DNA from 3 places in the Knoellia sp. p5-6-4 genome. Region 3 is predicted to be linked to each of the others. Evidence: riboswitches for the same ligand, from Rfam matches in the RefSeq annotation. Region 3 holds a riboswitch; each other region holds the start of a gene.
The links. A riboswitch is a leader RNA that binds a small molecule or an ion and turns the genes downstream of it on or off. The one in region 3 is predicted to bind S-adenosylmethionine.
Positions count from the first base shown of each region.

Region 1 (6,592 bases), 1.7 Mb from region 3:
ACTTGCCCACCTTCGACGCTGCTCTCGAGCGCGACGCAATGTCAAGGCGCCTGTGACGGGGTCGGTCTGGGGCACGCACCCCACGCAGCAGACGGACCCACCGGCCGAAGGCCACAACGGGGTATGGTCTCCTCGCGGTCAGGACGGTCGAACTACACCATGGTCATCCGAGGTTCTAGTGACCACAAACCCTGACCCCCCGGGCCTCTAGCTCAATTGGCAGAGCTGCGGACTTTTAATCCGTAGGTTGTGGGTTCGAGCCCCACGGGGCCCACAAACGCACAGGTCAGAAAGCCGCCGCCTTGGCCTCCGAGGCGCGTGTCCGACAGGGCGGCTTCAGCAGGGTGACGACGTGGCGGTAGTCGACATCCAGTCAGGCCAGTACAACGAAGGTGGCTTCGGCGACTTCCACGTCGACCTTTCCATCGTTCCGGCCGCCTGGTGGGCACGGACTCATGAGTGCGCTGGTGACACCCCGTGGGGCAGCGACAGCCCGAAGGGCAGGGCTCGCGAGTGGGATGGCTTGTACCGGATCCGTTCAGCGCCCGCTGGAGGCAAAGGCAGATCCGACGCCGCTTGGACCGTTGATGGAGTCGAGCAGGCGGCGTCGGTTGCGTCCGGATGACCTCGACCCTCCGTGGCGCACTCGATCCTCTGTTGGAGCTCCTGCGGCCTGGCCGGCTCCTCGAGGCCATCGAATCAGGACTCATTGATGACCAGACGCCCGTCAACGACCGCCCTGGCAGAGAGACATCGTGCGCGGTGTTCTATCGGCATTGCAGCCGGCCGCGGCTGATCCTGGTCGCCCGGGCTCCCAGCTCACTGGCCCGGAGGCGTGTAGTCGACCCTCTGCTCGGTCGCCTCGTCAACCTCCTCAGGAGTCATCAGGACGACGGTCCGGACATGGGCCAGCCCGCTGGAGTTCACGGCCAGGGCGACAGCGGCCGCGGCCTTGTTGTCCGGCAGCTCGCAGAGGGTGTACACGTCGTCCTCACCGAAGGCGAAGTCGAAGGTCACCATGCGTCCGCCCAGGTCAGAAGCGAGCTTCTCCACGACAGCCGCTCGGGCGCTGCCGCCCTTGGCCAGGACTCCCTTGGCTCCAGCGCTGTCGTAGCGCGCAATGATCATGTAACGGCTCATGTGGTCCTCCTCCAGGTCGCCACGGATGGGAGCCACGCTTCAACCACCACACCTGCGCAACAACCCCCATCGTGGTGAGCGACGGGTGAACCGGGACCACGCGAAAGCGAGCGCTTCGAGCACGCGGATAGGACGGTCCGATGACCGGTACTGCCGCCGCTCACCACGAAGGCAGCCGGGCGGCAAGGCGGCTCACCCGTCAGGAAGACGTAGACGGCCGCCGGAAGAGCGCCACCTGCAGGAAGTCGTGCGAGAAGGTCGGCTCCTCGTGGGTGTGGCCGGGCGGCATGAGCCGGGCGTCCACCAGCTCCAGCCAGGCGAACATCTCCGCCAGCTCATCCAGCGTGTACCCGACCCCGCCCTCGAGGTGCCCGTGGAGCAGCAGGTCCTTGTCCGACGCCGTGCTCCCCATCGCCCCGGCCGTGAAGGTGCAGATGCCGTACACGCCGTCCGGCGCCAGGGCAGCCGACAGCCCTTCCATGTAGGAGATCCGCCGGTGCGGCGCAAGGTGGTGGAAGCACCCCGAGTCGTAGACGAAGTCGAAGGGACCGCCGGCCACCGGCTCGCGCACGAAGTCCACCAGCCGGTAGTCGGGCCCCGGCCTCGACGCCCCCGGACCGGCGGCACCCGCCCTCTCCCTCCGCGACCGAGCCGTCTCCACGGCATACGGGGAGATGTCGATGCCGGTGACGGCAAATCCCTGGGCCGCCAGCCACGTGCTGTTGCGCCCCAATCCGCACCCGACGTCCAGGGCGGAGGACCCCCGTCCACCCGGCAGCAGGCCCTCCGCCTGCCACGCGGGCAGCGCCGCGTCGGGCAGCTCGGAGGTCAGCGGGTGCCCCTCTCGCTGGAACAGCCCGTCCCAGAACGCCGAAGCCGCGTCGCTGGTCCGCTCGGCCCCGTCGGCATAGAGACTGTCGAGCAGCTCCATCAGCTGGCCGTAGGTGGTCACGCGCACCGGGATTCCTCCTGCCTCAGACGACTCGCAGAGTCTGGCACGAGGCGGCCTTGTCCCCGACGAAGGAGCCCTGTCGGCGCTTTCTCCTACAGTGGAGACAGCTCAGGAGAGGCAACGACAAGTACCTGGCTTGTTGCCCGGCAACCTCCACCGCGGAGGTGCCCCAGGGGAAGAGCGGACCGTGCCGAACCCGGCCGGTAACAGCGGATCCGCAGCGCGCCAAGGGATCCCCGTCACCAGGAGGTCCTGTGCCTTCCAGCCACGCATCCGCCCAGCCGTCCGGCGACCACTCCGCCGACCGCCGACCACCCCGGCGGCCACTGACCGTTCTCGTCGACGACACGCGCGACTTCAAGGACGGCAGGCCGGCGCTGACGGCTCGCACCTCCGAGGAGGCGCTCGCCCTCCTCCGCGGGCTCGTCGACACCCCCATCGACGACCTCTGGCTCGACTACGACCTCGGTCTCGGCGACACGGCCCAACCCGTCGTCGACCACCTCGTCGAGCTGGCCGCAGCCGGCAGCCCCCAGTCGATCAGCACCATCCGCGTGCACAGCTCCAATATCCACCACGGGCACCGGATCTGCGCCGAGCTCGTCGCAGCGGGCTACCCCGCGCGGCGCAGCTACGCCGCGAACATGTGGGTCAGGGTGCGGTGGCAGGCGCCGCCGCGCTGACCACGTCGGCGACCTCCTCGGGGTGGGTGAAGAGGTTGTTGTGCGAACCCGGCAGCACCTCCACCCGTGCCGACGGACTGCCCGCAGCCGCTGCGACATCGGCCATCCACTGTTGTGGCGCAAACGAATCCGCCTCACCGGCGGTGAGCACGAGCGGCACCTCGAGGTCGCGCACCCGCTCCTCCGGGCGGTCGCGCCGCCCCGACCCGATGACGCTGACCAGGTCGGCGCGCAGGCGCGCGACGTCCCTGGCCGCGACCACCAGCTCTGCCGGGCTGTCCTTGCGGTATGCCGTGGCCGCGCCTCGCAGCAGCCCCGGCCATGAGCGGTGCTCGGGCCGGAAGGTCAGCCCTGCCAGCACCAGAGACAGGTCGGGGCGGTCGTGCTGGAGGCGGAGGGCTGCGCCGAGGGCGACCTGCGCGCCAGTCGAGTGCCCCACGACGACAACGGGACCGGCGAGGTCGGCCTCCCTGGTCCAGCGTGCTGCGGCCTCGCCCATCGGCTCGACCAGCGGTGGCACCCTCAGTCGGGGACGTCGCCACGCCAGCAGGTCGAGCACGACGCAGCGCAGCCCGCGCCGGGCCAGCACCTCGACGGTCGGCAGGGTGTAGCGCGGCAGCCCCAAGCCGGGCAGGAGCACCACCGTCGCGCGCGCCGGCGTCATCGGGGCGACCTCGATCGCCTGCACCCAGGCCGCGCCCACCCGGATCCAGGTCTCCCGCTTCCGGGTCTCGCCCTCGGGGGGCGCGGTCGCTTCATTCATTGCCAGCCAGCGTAGGTGTGACCAGCGCCGTCCACCTCTTCAGCGCGGGTCGAAGGAACTCCTGAGGTGCGGCCGACGTCCAACCGGCATGCCGCGCCAGACCATCGTGCTCACCGCCGTCGCCCTCCTCGCGGTGAGCCTGGTCACCGGGTGCGGCTCCAGCAACGGAGATGGCGCTCCGGCGGGCGATGCCTCCGCCCTCTTCGACCGGCGCGCCCGAGAGGTGGCGGCCGTCTGGACGGAGGGTGACCTCCTCGAGCGGTGGCGCACCAGCATCGTCCCCGCACAGGGCCTCACCATCGAGCCCGACTGGACCCCGCGTGAGACCCTCAAGGCCGCGTTCTACGGGGGCTGGGTCCGCACCGCAACCGCCCTGCCCACCACGCCGGGCACCGGGCAGGTGCGCCACCTGGACGGCACGACCGTGGAGGTCTACACGCTCGACGCGCAAGCGGCCTACGAGGCGATGGTGAACCCCCGCTCGGGCCCCTGCCCCACCCCGGCATCCGGCACGGGCTGTGAGTGGGTCACCATCACCGGCGCGCGAGCGGTCAGGACCACCCTCGCCACGGCCCGGGGCCCGGCGCAGGTGCCGGCGTGGGCGTTCACGGTGCAGGGCCTGTCCGATTCGCTGGTGCGCGTCGCCGTCGCGGAGGCCGCAGAGCCGGGCGACTTCGAGCCGAGCAGCCTCTCCGAGGCGCCTAGCGACGGCAGGCGCCGCCTGCTCTACGGACAGGACGTCGTCTCGGACACCGCCGACTCTCTGACGGTGACGATTGGCAGCGGCGACTGCGACACCGAGCGAAGAGAACACGTGCTCGAGACCGACGAGGTCGTCGTGGTCGGCGGGACGGCCCTCGCCCCACCGCCGGACCAGGCGTGCAACGCGATGCTGCGCCTCGAGGAGGTCACCGTGCCGCTGAGGACCGAGCTGGGCGACCGTCCGGTGCTCGATGCCGCCTCAGGTCGGCCACTCCTTCCCCAGGTCCTGCCGGACCGGTGACGCGGCGGGACCTCTAGAGGCCCAGGCCCGCCTCCCTCGCGCGCACTATCGCCTCGGCCCGGTCGGCCACGTGCAGCTTCGCGAAGATGTTGGAGACGTTGTTGCGCACCGTCTTCGGCGACAGGAACAGCGTCGAGGCGATCTGGGCGTTGGACCTCCCTGCGGCGACCAGCTCGAGGATCTCCCGCTCCCGTGCCGTCAGCTGCGGGAAGGCCTGCTCGGCAGCGGATCCCACCGCTGGCCCCGCGGCGAAGAAGTCGGCGATGCGACGGGCGATGGCCGGGCCGAAGATCGCCTCTCCTCGCGCCACGGCGGTCACGGCGCGTGTGATCTCAGCCTGGTTGGCGCCCTTGAGCAGGTATCCCCTGGCCCCGGCCTGCATCGCGGAGAACAGGGTGGCGTCCTCCTCGGCCATGGTGAGCATGACCACGCCGATGTGCGGGCTCGCGGCCGTGAGTCGGCGAGTCGCCTCGATGCCGTCGAGCCCGGGCATCTGCACGTCCATGACGACGACGTCGGGCTGGAGCTCGGTGGCCAGCGCCACGGCGGCGGTTCCGTCCTCTGCCGTGGCGACGACCTCGAGGCCGTCGACCGAGGCGAGCAGGGCGGCCAGCCCGTCGCGGTAGACGGGGTGGTCGTCGGCCAACAGCACCCGGATCGGCTCAGGCATCAGCAGCGGCTCCTGTCGTCTGCGGCGCTCCGGCGCCGGGAATCACGGTGCAGGGCAGGACCGCCCGCACGACGGTCCCGCCAGATGGCGGACACTCCACCGCGACGGTCCCGCCCAGCTCGGCGGCCCGCTCCCGGAGGGACAGCATCCCGACCCCCGCCGCGACATCACCAGGGATGCCGTGGCCGTCGTCGCGCACCTCGACCACGAGCGCGTTGCCCAGGTGCGCAGCACCGCCCCCCGGGCCCTTCCCGTGGAGGCCGAGACGCACCGAGCAGTGCCGGGCACCCGAGTGGCGCACGACGTTGTTGACCGCCTCGGAGGCAATCCGGAACGCCGCCACCTCGACAGCGGCCGGCAGGGACGCGCCGTCCACTCCGTCGCCCTCGACGGTGATCGACAGGTCCGGCGGTTCGAGCCGTCGGGCCAGCTGCGCGATCGCCCGCTGCAGGCCCAGCTCGTCGAGGGCGGGCGGCCGCAGGTCGTGGACCAGCCGGCGCACGTCGGCCAGCACCGCGGCGACGTCCGCGGTCGCCTGCTCGAGGAGGCGGTCTGCCTCGGCGGCGTTGCGGGAGGCCAGGTTTCGCGCCGTCTCGATGCGCAGCGTGACGGCCCCCAGACTGGGACCGAGGCTGTCGTGCAGGTCGCGCCGCAGCCGACGGCGCTCCTCCTCACGCGCCGTGACGAGCTGCTCGCGGATGGCCTGCAGGTTCGCGCTCAGCTCGCTCGCCCGCGCCGCCGCGGCTGCCTGGCGCACCACGTCGCCGAGCAGCCGCTGGTCGTGCTCCGACAGCTCGGTGCTGCCGGCGGGGCAGAGCGTCAGCAGGCCGACCCGCTCGCCGCGGTAGACCACCGGCAGCTCCACCGACCGGCCTGCTGGACGTCCGTGCTCGACCGCCTGCTTCTCGCCCGACGGGCCGTCGATCTCCACCCTGACGTAGGGCGAGCGGAACGCCTCACCGACCGCGCGGGCGACCGCCACGAGCTGCTGGTCGGGCGACGCCGACACCTCGAGCTGCTCGGCGAGCGCCGACACCACGGCATACGGGTCCTCCCGGGAGCCGCGGCGCAGGCGACGCACCGCCGCGGCCAACCGGTCGCGCAGCGGCGCGTACAGCCCAGCCACCACCGCGATGGCCACCAGAGCCGAGTCACGTTGGCCCAGAACGGCCCCCGCGAGAGCGAAGACCAACACGTCGATGACCACCACGGCCGCGGCGAGCAGCGCGTAGACGAGCGTCGCGGAGATCAGGCGGTCCACGGCATACAGGTTGTGGCGGGTGACGGCGACGACGATCGCTGCCGACGTGACACCCACGCCGACGCCGAGGAGGACCCCGGAAACCGGGTCGGCGGTCAGCATCCCGAGCACGATGACGAC
Region 1 covers NZ_JARGZF010000001.1:2,146,498-2,153,089, reverse strand. Annotated here, with positions in the region: tRNA gene P2F65_RS10445 (tRNA-Lys) at 202-274, shown strand; gene P2F65_RS10440 (GYD domain-containing protein) at 820-1,140, opposite strand; gene P2F65_RS10435 (class I SAM-dependent methyltransferase) at 1,340-2,098, opposite strand; SAM riboswitch class IV at 2,199-2,308, shown strand; gene P2F65_RS10430 (cyclic-phosphate processing receiver domain-containing protein) at 2,347-2,775, shown strand; gene P2F65_RS10425 (alpha/beta fold hydrolase) at 2,744-3,538, opposite strand; gene P2F65_RS10420 (hypothetical protein) at 3,627-4,541, shown strand; gene P2F65_RS10415 (response regulator transcription factor) at 4,555-5,211, opposite strand; gene P2F65_RS10410 (sensor histidine kinase) at 5,204-6,592, opposite strand, start outside.
Region 1: another riboswitch for S-adenosylmethionine. It lies ahead of P2F65_RS10430 (cyclic-phosphate processing receiver domain-containing protein); the one in region 3 lies ahead of P2F65_RS02050 (homoserine O-acetyltransferase).

Region 2 (6,592 bases), on a different contig from region 3:
CGAGAGGCCCACGCTCGTCAGGGTCGCGAAGGACAGGAACAGCAGGTTCGGGAAGCCCTGGAACCCCTCCCCCTGGAACGACACGAACGAGTTGGGCCAGACCACCTGCACCGCCATGAAGGCGTAGGCGAAGCCCCAGGCCACGACGGTGAAGTTGGCGCCCACCGCGAACACCTCGTCGCGGGTGACGAAGGTGTCGTCGAAGAGGTACCGCACGAGGCCGTAGGCCGTGTAGCCGTAGAACAGGGCGTGGAGGATGGACGACCACAGGCGGATCACCTCACTGCCCGGGTACACCGCCTCGGCGACAGTCAGGACCATCACTGGGATCCCGAGGGTGATGGCGATCCAGGTCAGCGCCGGGGTGGCCCGCACGGCCCAGACCGCGACGGCGAGGACGAACAGCCCGAACACGCCGAGCACGGCGCGCCCCACAGGGGTCTCCCCGGCGAACGGGTACGCCAGCACGGCGATCAGCTGGGCGGCAAGGAGCACACCCGAGGGATGCGCCTTCACGGTGGTCATCCAGTCGGACATGGCGGACACCCTAGGGCGTGACCCGCCTCCCGGCTCGACGCGGCGTCAGTCCTCGAGCACCGACACCCGCAGGGTGAGGGCAGCCACGACGGCTGCGCCGGTGGCCGTGGTGGCCATGACCAGCGCCATGGGCACGGCTGAGCCCGACCCCAGGGCGCCGATGACCGGTGCGGCCGCGCCACCGATCACGAACTGCGAGGCGCCCAGCAGCGCCGCGGCGGTGCCGGCGGCCTCGCCGTGCCGGGTGAGCGCCAGCGCGGGGGTGTTGGGCAGCGTCAGGCCGCAGGCGAACAACAGGAACCACAACGGCCCGAGGACCAGCGGCAACCCGCCGACGCCGGTGACTGCGGCCGCGAGCAGCACGAGGGCGGAGACTGCGCCGATGCCGACCCCCGCCCGGACGATGTCGCGCGGGCCGAGACGGCGCAGCAGGAGGGGGTTGAGCTGGGACCCGGTGAGGAAGCCCAGCGAGTTGAGCCCGAAGGCGAGGCCGAACTGCGCGACGCTGAGGCCGTAGATCTCCTGGAGCACGAAGGACGAGCCACCGATGTAGGAGAAGAGGGTGGCGAACATCAGGCCCGAGATCAGGACCAGCCCGACGAACGTGCGGTCGCGCAGCAGCGACGCGTAGGTGCGCAGCACCGGCAGCGGCTCGAGACGACGGCGACGCTCGGGCGGCAGGGTCTCGCGCAGCAGCAGCGATGCCACCGTCACGAGCACCACCCCGGCGAGGGAGACCAGGCCGAAGACCCCGCGCCACGAGGTGTGCGCGAGGACGGCGCCTCCGATGGTCGGCGCCACGATGGGGGCGATGCCCATGACGAGCATCAGCCGCGAGAGCAGCGTGGCTGCCGCCGAGCCGGTGAACAGGTCGCGCACCGTGGCCATGGCCACCACCGAGACCGCGGCGTTGCCGAGCCCCTGCACGACACGAGCTGCGGTGAGCAGCTCGACGGTGGGGGCGAACGCGCAGGCCACCGACGCGACGATGTGCAGCACGAGGCCGGCGATGAGCGGCTTGCGGCGGCCGACGGCGTCGGCCAGCGGGCCGACGAGCAGCTGGCCGAGGCCGAGGCCGAGCAGGATCCCGGTGAGGGTGCCCTGCACCTGCGACTCCGTGGCCCCGAGCTCGTCGGCGATAGACGGCATCGCGGGGAGGTAGGTGTCGATGGTGAGCGGCCCGATCGCGATGAGGGCGCCGAGCACCAGCACGAACCTCACGTAGGAGCGGCCGCGCGGCGCCTCGAGCATCACCGGCCGCGGGCGGCGGACGCCCCGGCGGCTGGGTCGCTGCGCCGGGTCGGTGGGTCCGGGAGTCAGCTCAGTGGTCGGCGCAGTCACGTCGGTGGCCAACGCAACCGAGTGGGCTCACTATTCCGCGCCGTCTCATTCCACGGCGTATGCCGGTGGAGCACCGTTGGTGCCACCACGGCGTACCGGGGTCGTGGGGCCGATGCTCAGCCGCGCTCGGTGAGCGACCAGGCGTCCTCATCGCTCTCGCCGTCCACCTGCTCGTAGGCGTCGAGGTCGGGGCCGAGGTCGCGGGCCGCGTAGGCGCCGACCGCGACCTCGTCGGTGCGGTCGACCGAGCCGTCGGTGACCGCCCCCGCGCCGTCGCCGTCGAAGACCGGGTCGGGGTCGGGGACGTCCTCGCCGCGCATGAGCGCCAGCGTGGTCGGCAGGTCGTCGGGCTTGACCAGCACGTCGCGGGCCTTCGAGCCCTCCGAGGGGCCCACCACGCCGCGGGACTCGAGCAGGTCCATGAGCCGCCCCGCCTTGGCGAAGCCCACCCGGAGCTTGCGCTGGAGCATCGACGTCGAGCCGAACTGCGTCGTGACCACGAGCTCGGCGGCCTGCAGCAGCAGGTCGAGGTCGTCGCCGATGTCGTCGTCGATCTGCTTCTTGGCCGCGACCACGGTGACGTCGTCGCGGTAGTTGGGCTTGAGCTGCTCGGTGACGTGCTTGACCACGGCGTGGATCTCGGACTCGGTGACCCAGGCGCCCTGCACGCGCATCGGCTTGCTGGCGCCCATGGGGAGGAAGAGCGCGTCACCCTGCCCGATGAGCTTCTCGGCGCCGGGCTGGTCGAGCACGACCCGGCTGTCGGCGAGCGAGGAGGTGGCGAACGCCATCCGCGACGGCACGTTGGCCTTGATGAGGCCGGTGACGACGTCGACCGAGGGGCGCTGGGTGGCGAGCACCAGGTGGATGCCGGCGGCGCGCGCGAGCTGCGTGATGCGGACGATCGACTCCTCGACGTCGCGCGGCGCGACCATCATCAGGTCGGCGAGCTCGTCGACGATGACGAGCAGGTACGGGTAGGGGTGGATCTGCCGCTCCGACCCCGGCAGCGGCTTGACCTTGCCCGCGCGGACCGCCTTGTTGAAGTCGTCGACGTGCTTGAACCCGAACATCGCGAGGTCGTCGTAGCGGGTGTCCATCTCCCGCACCACCCACTGCAGGGCCTCGGCGGCCTTCTTCGGGTTCGTGATGATCGGGGTGATGAGGTGCGGGATGCCCTCGTAGGCCGTGAGCTCGACGCGCTTGGGGTCGACCAGCACCATGCGCACCTCGTCCGGTGTCGAGCGCATGAGGATCGAGGTGATCATCGAGTTGACGAAGCTCGACTTGCCGGCGCCGGTGGCGCCCGCCACGAGCAGGTGGGGCATCTTCGCGAGGTTGGCGATGACGTAGCCGCCCTCGACGTCCTTGCCGACGCCCATGACCATCGGGTGCTCGTTGCCGCGGGCCGCCTGGCTGCGCAGCACGTCGCCGAGGCTGACCTTCTCGCGGTCGGCGTTGGGGATCTCGATGCCGATCGCGGACTTGCCCGGGATCGGGCTGAGGATGCGCACGTCGGCCGAGGCCACGGCATACGCGATGTTCTTCGACAGCGCGGTGACGCGCTCGACCTTGGTGCCCCGGCCGAGCTCGACCTCGTAGCGGGTGACGGTGGGGCCGCGGCTGAACCCGGTGACCTGCGCGTCGATGTCGAACTGCTCGAGGACCTGCGTCAGCGACTCGACCACGCGGTCGTTGGCGGCGCTGCGGGTCTTGTGCGGCGACCCGGGCTCGAGGATCGCGTTGTCGGGCAGGGTGTAGGTGATGTCGCCGGCGAGGGCGAGCTGCTCCACCCGCTGCGGCAGCGGCGTCGTGGGTGGGGCCTCGAGGGCGGCCTTGACCTCCACCGCCGGACTCTGGGCGGCGCCACCGGGCTCCTTGGTCGAGCTGGGGGCCAGGACGCCAGGCGTCGTGGGGCGCTTCTGGCCGGGGCGCAGCCGCTTGCCGTCCGGGGCGACGACGGCGGCCTGCTCGAACGGCATGTCGCCGTCGAGGTTGCCGTCGGCGTCGGGGCCGATCTTGCGTCGCTGCCGCTTGGGCTTCTCCTCCTCGGGCTCCTCGACGGGTGTGCCGCGGTGCAGCAGGTGGTCACGCAGCTCGGCGAGCCGCTCGGGGATCATGTGGACCGGCGTCGCGGTCAGCACGAGCAGCCCGAAGAAGCCGAGCATCAGGAGGATCGGCACCGTGCCGTAGACGCTGACCGCGGCCTCGAGGGGGCTCGAGGCGAGGAAACCGATGATGCCGCCCGCGTCACGCATGGGGTCGGCGCCGTCCGGCGGCTGCGGGATGCCCTTGGCGACGTGCACGAGGCCGGAGGCCGCGAAGGAGAGGGCCCCGAGGCCGATGCCGATCCGGGAGTTGGCGGTGGACTCGTCCGGCGCCCGGAGCAGGCGCAGGCCGAGGAAGAGCAGGGCGAGCGGCACGGCATACGCGACCCGGCCGAACGTCCCGGCGACGACGGCGTGGACGACGTCACCGACGACGCCCTCGAACGCCCACCACTCGCGCGCGGCGACGACGATGGCCAGGCCGATGAGGGCGAACCCGAAGCCGTCGCGGCGGTGCTCGGGCTCGAGGTCACGGGCGCTGTGGCCGACGCGGCGCACCGCGCCGCCGGCGACGTGCGCCATGCCCATCCACGTCCCCCGGATCGCGCGCAGCGGCAGCGGCAGGCCGCCGCCCTTGGCCTGCCCGCGCGGGGCCGCCTTCTTGGTGGCGGGCTTGCGGTTGGCCGGGCGCGTGGACGTGCTGCGACTCGTCGAAGAGCGCGCGGAGGTGGACGGACGTGTCGCCATGCTCCGCACGGTACGCGATCGCCTCTGCGGAAACACGCGTCACACGCGCCACAGCGAGCGGTTTCTTGCCCGCGACGGCATCCTCCGAACGGTGGACCCGCCTATCGGGATTCGGCCATTTCCGCAGGTCAGGGCACCAGCGTCGGCGCGGACGTGCCACCCTGAGGGTGCGTCTGGCGGGGCCTGCGTCGACGCTCTGGCGGGAGCGTCGACGCAGGCAGGCCTGGCCACCGCGCCCCTCGCCCCCGCCACGCCCGCTGTCCTTTGGGGCCGGGTCTCAGATGGCGGGAAACACCACCGACCTGGTGGCGCCGGGCGGACGTCGCTCGCTACCGTTCCCGCCAAGGTCATGAGTGCCAGCGCGCAGCCCCGGCTTGCTGGCCAGCAACCCTCCTCCGCGGTGGGGTGCTCCGGGTGACGACCGGGTCGCCTGCGCCCGCAGGTGGCAAGCGCGGACCCGCGGCCACTCCCCCGGGTCCACCGGACCCCAGGAGCACGCCGTGTCCATCGCCAGCACCAGCCGCAACCGAGCCCCCGAGACCCACACCGGGCAGGCCCACCACCGTCGCCACCTGCGGCCCGTGCCCGGCGAGCCCGCCGGCGCGGGCCCGGTGCCCCCGGTGGTATCGGCCGACCTCGGCGTGCCGACCCTGCACCGCACCGTGGTCGACTACGCCAACCTCGACCACGCCGCCTCCACACCGGCTCTCGTCTCGGTCAAGCAGGCCGTCGACACCGCCCTGCGCACCTACTCGTCGGTGCACCGGGGCAACGGGTATGCCTCGCGCGTGACGAGCCGGTGGTACGAGGCGGCCCGGGAGGAGGTCCGGCGCTTCGTCGGTGCGCGTGAGGGCGACGAGGTCGTCTTCACCCGCAACACCACCGACTCGTTCAACCTGCTCGCCCGCGCCCTCCCCCGGGGCACGGAGGTCTTCGTCTTCGAGGCCGAGCACCACGCCACGCTGCTGCCGTGGGCGGGCCGCACCACCCGCCTGCCGGTCCCCGGCAGCCTCGACGATGCGCGCGTGCTCCTGTCGAGCGCGCTCGAGCGCTCCACCGCCCGCCACCGCCTTGTGGTGATGTGCGGGGCCTCCAACGTCACCGGCGAGGTGTGGCCCGTGCGCGAGCTCGCCGAGGTCGCGCGCCAGCACTTCGCCCGGGTGGCCCTCGATGCCGCGCAGCTCGCCCCGCACCGCACCATCGACCTCGAGGCGCTCGGGGTGGACTACGTCGCCTTCTCCGGCCACAAGCTCTACGCGCCGTTCGGCGCCGGCGTGCTCGCGGGGCCGGGCGACTGGCTCGACCAAGCCGCCCCGTACCTCGCCGGCGGCGGCGCGACCGCCTCGGTCACCGAACGGGGCACGAGGTGGCACCGGGGGGCGGCGCGCCACGAGGCCGGCTCCCCCAACGTGATCGGCGCGGTCGCGCTGGCGGCGGCGTGCTCGACGCTGGCCGAGCACCGCGAGGCCGTCGAGGCGCACGAGATCGCCCTGGGCCGGCGGCTGACCGAGGGCCTGGCCGCCGTCGACGGCGTGCAGACCTACTCGATCTTCGGCCCCGACCACGAGCGGGTGCCCGTGGTGGCGTTCACGGTCGACGGCCTGGACTCCTCGCTCGTGTCGGCAGCCCTCTCCGCCGAGCACGGGATCGGCGTGCGGGACGGCAAGTTCTGCGCCCACCTCCTGGTGGACGCCCTGCTCGACGACCCGTATGCCGCCGGCCCGGCGACCGCGGTCCGCGCCAGCGTCGGGCTGGCCAACACCGCCGAGCACGTGGACCGGCTGCTGTCGGCCGTGGCGTCGCTGGCCGCCCGGGGGCCCGCCTTCGAGTACGAGCGCGGCCCTGAGGGCTGGACGCCGGTGTCCGACCCGCGCGACCTCAGCCTCCCCCGCCCCTGGTGAGGCGGGAGCAGGCCGAAG
Region 2 covers NZ_JARGZF010000002.1:543,893-550,484, forward strand. Annotated here, with positions in the region: gene P2F65_RS14070 (ion channel) at 1-537, opposite strand, end outside; gene P2F65_RS14075 (multidrug effflux MFS transporter) at 583-1,878, opposite strand; gene P2F65_RS14080 (DNA translocase FtsK) at 1,995-4,673, opposite strand; SAM riboswitch class IV at 5,019-5,131, shown strand; gene P2F65_RS14085 (aminotransferase class V-fold PLP-dependent enzyme) at 5,174-6,574, shown strand.
Region 2: another riboswitch for S-adenosylmethionine. It lies ahead of P2F65_RS14085 (aminotransferase class V-fold PLP-dependent enzyme); the one in region 3 lies ahead of P2F65_RS02050 (homoserine O-acetyltransferase).

Region 3 (6,592 bases):
CGACCGCACCGAAGAAGGCGACTGCGGCAGCAGGGCTCGTCGCGCCTACACCGGGCAGGCCGCCCACCTCAGGGCCCAGGGCGCAGCCCGCTCCGCCCACCTCGGCATCTGGGGCAGCACCTGCGCCGCCCCCGCCGCACCGGTGCCGATCGCTCCGGCTCCCGGGGGGACGCCGGCCCCATCAAGCGCGTGCCTCATCAAGGGCAACATCAGCAGCGAGGGCGAGAAGATCTACCACGTTCCCGGCGGGGACTTCTACGACCAGACGCAGATCAGCCTCTCCAAGGGGGAACGCTGGTTCTGCTCCGAGTCCGGGGCCGCCGGTGCCGGGTGGCGCGCGTCGAAACGATGAGCGCCGCGGTCACGACCACAGGTGTCCACGCCACACACGGCACACAGGTCAGGTGCCCCCTGTGGGGGCACCTGACCTGTGTGTGAGGACCGGACTCCGGTGGACTTCTCAGTCCAGGTAGTCGCGCAGCACCTGTGAGCGGCTGGGGTGGCGCAGCTTGCTCATGGTTTTGGACTCGATCTGGCGGATCCGCTCGCGCGTGACGCCGTAGACCTTGCCGATCTCGTCGAGGGTCTTGGGCTGGCCGTCGGTGAGGCCGAACCGCATCGAGACGACACCCGCCTCGCGCTCCGAGAGGGTGTCGAGCACCGAGTGCAGCTGCTCCTGCAGGAGCGTGAAGCTCACGGCGTCGGCCGGCACGACCGCCTCGGAGTCCTCGATGAGGTCACCGAACTCGGAGTCGCCGTCCTCACCGAGCGGCGTGTGCAGCGAGATCGGCTCGCGGCCGTACTTCTGGACCTCGACGACCTTCTCGGGGGTCATGTCGAGCTCCTTGGCGAGCTCCTCCGGGGTGGGCTCGCGACCGAGGTCCTGCAGCATCTGGCGCTGGACGCGGGCGAGCTTGTTGATGACCTCGACCATGTGCACCGGGATGCGGATGGTGCGCGCCTGGTCGGCCATCGCGCGGGTGATGGCCTGGCGGATCCACCACGTCGCGTAGGTCGAGAACTTGTAGCCCTTGGTGTAGTCGAACTTCTCGACCGCGCGGATCAGGCCGAGGTTGCCCTCCTGGATCAGGTCGAGGAAGAGCATGCCGCGACCGGTGTAGCGCTTGGCGAGGGAGACCACGAGGCGCAGGTTGGCCTCGAGAAGGTGGTTCTTGGCCTTCTTGCCGTCCTGGGCGATCCACCAGAGCTCACGCTTGAGCTTCATGTCGATCTTCTCGCCCGAGTTCAGCTTCTCCTCGGCGAACAGGCCGGCCTCGATGCGCTTGGCGAGCTCGACCTCCTGCTCTGCGTTGAGGAGCGCGACCTTGCCGATCTGCTTGAGGTAGTCCTTGACCGGGTCTGCGGTGGCACCGGCGGTGACGACCTGCTGGACCGGGGCGTCGTCCTCGTCGTCGTCGCGCAGGACGAAGCCGCCCTCCTCCTCGACCTCCGCGGTCTTGGCGGTGGCGGCGCCACCCTCCGCGTCCTCGGTGTCGTCCTCGATGACGACCTCCTCGAGCTCGGACTCGACGACGTCCGTGGGCTCGACCTCGACGTCCTCCTCGACGTCCCCGGGCTCGGCGGCCTCCGTGCTCTCGGTGCCGGGCGCGGCCTTCGAGGCGGCGGCCTTCTTGCTGGCCGCCTTCTTCGTCGCGGCCTTCTTGGCCGGAGCCGCCGCGGCGGCAGAGGCCTCGGCGGTGGTGCTGGCCTTCTTGGACGCGGCCTTCTTGGCGGCAGGCGCATCGGTGCCCGCGCTGGCCGTCTTGGCCGACGCGGTCTTGGAGACCGTCTTGGCTGCCGCCTTCTTCGTGGCGGTCTTCGCCTCGTCAGCGGTGGCGGTCTTCTTGGCGGCCGTCTTCTTCACGGCGGCCTTCTTCGTCGAGGCGGAGGCGGTGCGCCGTGAGGACGAGGTCGCCGCGACGGCGCGCGTCGCGGTGGCGGTGTCCAGGGTGATCGAGATCCCCTGCTCCTCGAGGGAGCGCAGAACGGCCTTCATCCGCTTGGGCTCGACCTCGGCGTCGACCAGGGCGGTGCGCAGCTGCTCGCTGTCCACCGACCCGTTCGTGCTGCCCAGGAGGACGAGGTTCTGCAGCGCGGGGTGCGCGAACTCCTTGGGGAGGGGACGGGCCGGGCTCTCGGAGGCGTTCTTGGACACAGGCGACACGGACTACCTTTCGTCGCGGACAGAGCAGCGCACGCCATCAGGGCCGAAGCGCACGACCTTGACAACAACAGTGGGGGCGGAAGTATTCACGACAACCGGCTCGTGGTGCCCTGCGGTGACCTGTTCGCCGGTATGCGTAGGTGACATTGTAAAACCATCGGAGCCCCTGCTCTGGCACCGGAGCCCGAAAAGGCCCCTGGGATCAGCCCCTCGCGGGGCCCCGGGGGCCTTTCACAGGTGGCGTCGAGCGTGCGGCTCAGGCCTCGGCCTTGACGGCCAGGACAGGGCACGACGCGTCGAGCAGGATGCGCTGGGCGTTCGAGCCGAGGATGAGCTTGCCGACGGGAGTGCGCCGACGCAGGCCGATCACGATGAAGTCGGCCGAGACCTCGTCCGCGACGGCGATGAGGTCCTCCGCGGGCTCGTTTCCGCGGACCAGCTGGCGCACCTCGTGCTCGATACCGACCTCGTCAAGCTCCCGCTGGACGTTCTGGAGCTCCTTCTCGAAGCGCTCTGCCTCCTTGCCGTCGTAGTCCTTGCCTCCGCGGTTGGAGTTGATGACGATCAGCTTCGTCTTGCGGAGCAGGGACTCGTCGGCAGCGCGACGAAGAGCTGCGCGACCTTCCTTCGTAGGCACATAACCCACAACGATGGCCACTGAAACCTCCTTGGTCGACGTCCGGCGCGCTTGGCGAACGCCCGGTGCGCAGACGCTACCGGATTTCCCCGGTGCCGGCCGGTCGCCCGACGGCCTTGCGCAGGATGGCGCCCACCTGCTCGGTCTCGATGAGGAAGCCGTCGTGGCCGTGGGGGGAGGCGATGGTGAAGTGCTCCGCGTCGGGCACAGCGGCGACGAGCTCCTCGGACAGCCGTGGCGGGTAGAGCCGGTCTGAGTCGACGCTGGCCACGACGAGCCGGCCGGTGATGCGCTTCAGGGCGGCGGCGACACCGCCTCGGTCGCGGCCGACGTCGTGGGAGTTCATCGCCTCGGTCAGCACCAGGTAGGAGTTGGCGTCGAAGCGCCCCACGATCTTGCCCGCGTGGTGGTCGAGGTAGCTCTCCACGGCATACCGACCGCCGCCGCCGAGCGGCTGCTCGCCCCCTTGGGGAAGCCTGCCGAACCGCTCGTGCAGCTCGAGCTCGCTGCGGTAGGTCACGTGCGCGATCCGGCGCGCGATGCCCAGGCCGTGATCGGGACCCTTCTCGTGTTCGTAGTAGTCGCCACCGTGGAAGTCCGGGTCGCTGCGGATGGCGAGCAGCTGCGGCTGGCACCAGGCGATCTGCTCGGCGGTGGCGTAGGCCGTGGAGGCCAGCACGATGGCGGTGGCGACCCGGTCGGGATGGGTGACCGCCCACTCCAGGGCCCGCATCCCGCCCATCGACCCGCCGAGGACGGCGCTCCAGCGCTCCACGCCGAGGTGGTCGGACAGCCGCACCTCCACCGCCACCTGGTCGCGGATCGTCACGAAGGGGAACCTGCTGCCCCACGCCAGCCCGTCGGGAGCCGTCGACGAGGGGCCGGTGGTGCCCTGGCAGCCCCCGAGGACGTTGGCGGCGACGATGAAGTGGGTGTCGGTGTCGAACGGGCACCCCGGTCCGATGAGCCCGTCCCACCAGCCGGGCGTGGCGTGCCCGGGCCCGGGCCGACCCGACACGTGGCTGTCGCCGGTGAGGGCGTGCTCGACGAGGATCGCGTTGTCGCGGGACTCGTTGAGGGTGCCCCACGTCTCGTAGGCGACGGTGACCTCGGGGAGCCACCCGCCCGCCTCGAGCTCGACGGCACCGACCGAGACGAAGGACCGGTCCCCCACCGGGTCGCCCTCACGCCAGGCGCCCATCGAGAGCCGGGGGCTGGACGTCGTGGTCATCTGCGAAGAACTCCTGTGGCAGTCGCGCTTGCCGCGACGTCGAGCCACGGCCCGGTCCTCACCCGGGGCACCCCACCGCGAGGAGGGTTGCCGTCCAGCGAGCCGGGGCTTGGCACTGGAACTCGTGACCTGCTCGACAGCATAGGACGCCCTCCCCCAGCCCCCCTCCCCTGTCCGATCTCTGGACGGCTGGTTCAGGCGGTCTCGCGCGGTCGGATGGCGAGGTCCACCATGCGCTCGAGGAGTCGGGCCAGCCGGTAGCCGGGCTCGACCTCCAGGGCCCGCTGGAGAGCCACGCGGGTCAGCGCGCCGTCACCCAGCCACCAGGTGAGGTTGGCCAGCACGGTCAGCGCGGGGGCTGCGTGCTCGTCCGGCAGCATCCGGCACAGCTGCACGAGGCGTGCCTGCAGGCGCCGGCCCGCGACTGCGCCCTCGGGGCTGGGCGACGCAGCTGCCCACGTAGGCGGCTGGAGGCAGCTGCGCAGCTGGTCGACGAGGTCGTCGTCGAGCGCGTCGAGGGGCAGGGTGCCCGGGCACAGCCACCCGATCAGCCCGTCGCGCAGTGCGAGGTCGCGCAGGGCCACGGCGCAGTCGGCCACCTCCTCGGCGGCGAGTCCCTCCAGTGGAGGTCGGGCCGGTGACACGTCGCACACGACCGCCCAGCGCGAGAGCTGACGCAGCCGGCGGACCGCCTCCTCGCGGGTCCCCAGCACCCGCAGGTGGCGACCCGGTGCCTGCTCCGCCGTGACCATCCCCCGAAGCACCTCGGCGACCTCGGCGCAACGGGCTGGGTCTGGGGCGATCTGGCTGCGCAGCGCTGCGCGGTCGCGCACGGGCGCCATCTCGAGGCCGACGAAGTCGGCGACGGCAGGAACCTCACCCGGCGCGGGCAGGGGCGTCCCCTCACCGGGGCAGCACCCCGTGCCACAGTCCGGCGCGAACCACCGGCCGTCCCGGACGACGAGCCGGTCGAGCGCCGCGATGCCGAGTCCGCCACACGCCGCGTCGAGTCCGTCGAGCAGCGGCATGGCTGCCCCGGCAGCGGGCTCGTAGCCCACGAGCAGCACCGAGTCGGGCTCCTCGCGGGCGAGCGCCGTGAGCAGGGAGGTGACGGCGGCCTCGACGTGCTGCTCCGGCGGCAGGTCGACGCGCTGGACGAGTCCGATGGCCCGGCCCGTGAGGGCGACCACGACCACCGCCTCCTCGGGGTGGTAGCCGAGCTGGAAGGGAAGGGCGGCGAGGATGTCGGCGGGGCCGCGGAGCCGGATCGGGTTCATGGACCCACGCTTGCGGTCCCGCCGGCACCTCAGGGAGAGCCCGCCGCGCACCTGTGCACGACGTGGCGGACCGGGCACCACCTGTGCACAACCAGCCCGGTCAGCGCCTCAGCGGATGACCTCGCCGGGCACCGTCTCGGACCAGCCGGCTCCCGTGGGACGGCCCCCGGCAGCCGGGCCGTGGTCCCCGCTGGTCGCGCCTGCGCGCTCCCACGCGAGGAACGCGTCCGTCTCGTTGACCACGGTCGCGGCGATCCAGGTGGCCACCATGGCGTCGTCGGCGAGCCCGAACAGGGTCAGGAAGGCCTCCGGCACGAGGTCGACCGGCGAGAGCACGTAGGCAGCGGCGGCGGCGACGAGGAACAGCTTGCCGGTCGTCGTCCCCCGGTACTCGCCGCGCAGCGTGGCGCGCAGGAGGCGAGGGAGGGCGGACAGCCGCTCACCGAGGCCCGGCCCACCGGGCCGGACGGCTGAGCGAAGAGCAGTGGCGAGGGTGCGGAGCACTCCCCAGCGGGACATGGCCATCGACGATCTCTCCCTACATCCGGGCACATTCGGCCGGACACGTTGCCAACGTGCGGGGACCCCTGGGCATTCCCGGCGCGCCCACGGCATACCGCGCGGGCCAGGTCGGCCCACCCGGGCGGTCAGTGGCCACGGATGCGGCGCGGGAACTCGTGACGGGCCTGCTCGGAGATCCGCTTGAGCAGGTAGGCGTCCAGACCGGCGCCGACAGCCCCGCCGACGACCGGCAGCGCCTTGCCCATCCGCACGAGCGCCTTCTTGCCCACCTGGCTGAGCAGGCGGAAGGCGACCGCCTTGTTGACGACCATGAGCGCCGGGCCGGGCAACCGCTGGGCGGCCAGGTTGGACAGCCGGCCCGTGGCCGTGACCCCTGCCTTCTTGAGCAGGTCGTCGGAGTCGGCGCCGACCAGGGTGAGCAGCACCGCGGCGCGGATCTCCGGCTGGCGGATGTCGTAGCCGCGCGCGGAGGCGACCGCGGCCACCATGCGGGTGGCGACGAGGTAGAACTCGACGACGTTGGCCGGCAGCGCGACCGGCAGCGTGACGAACCCGCCGAGTCCCGTCGCGAAGCCACCGGCGGCCGCGAGCTTGAGGTGCGAGGAGATGATCGCGTCGATGGCCTGCTCGCTGTCGGGGTGGTTGGACAGCGCGACGTCGGCCACCTGCTGGGCCGAGTGGAACGGGCCCTTGCCGTCGATGCCCGTGTCGAGGACGGACTCGATCAGGCGCACCACGCTGTTGCCGAACGCGCCGTGGTC
Region 3 covers NZ_JARGZF010000001.1:420,058-426,649, forward strand. Annotated here, with positions in the region: gene P2F65_RS02035 (hypothetical protein) at 143-352, shown strand; gene P2F65_RS02040 (RNA polymerase sigma factor) at 461-2,155, opposite strand; gene P2F65_RS02045 (universal stress protein) at 2,421-2,822, opposite strand; gene P2F65_RS02050 (homoserine O-acetyltransferase) at 2,878-4,032, opposite strand; SAM riboswitch class IV at 4,052-4,162, opposite strand; gene P2F65_RS02055 (DUF4192 domain-containing protein) at 4,227-5,309, opposite strand; gene P2F65_RS02060 (YkvA family protein) at 5,418-5,828, opposite strand; gene P2F65_RS02065 (EcsC family protein) at 5,957-6,592, opposite strand, start outside.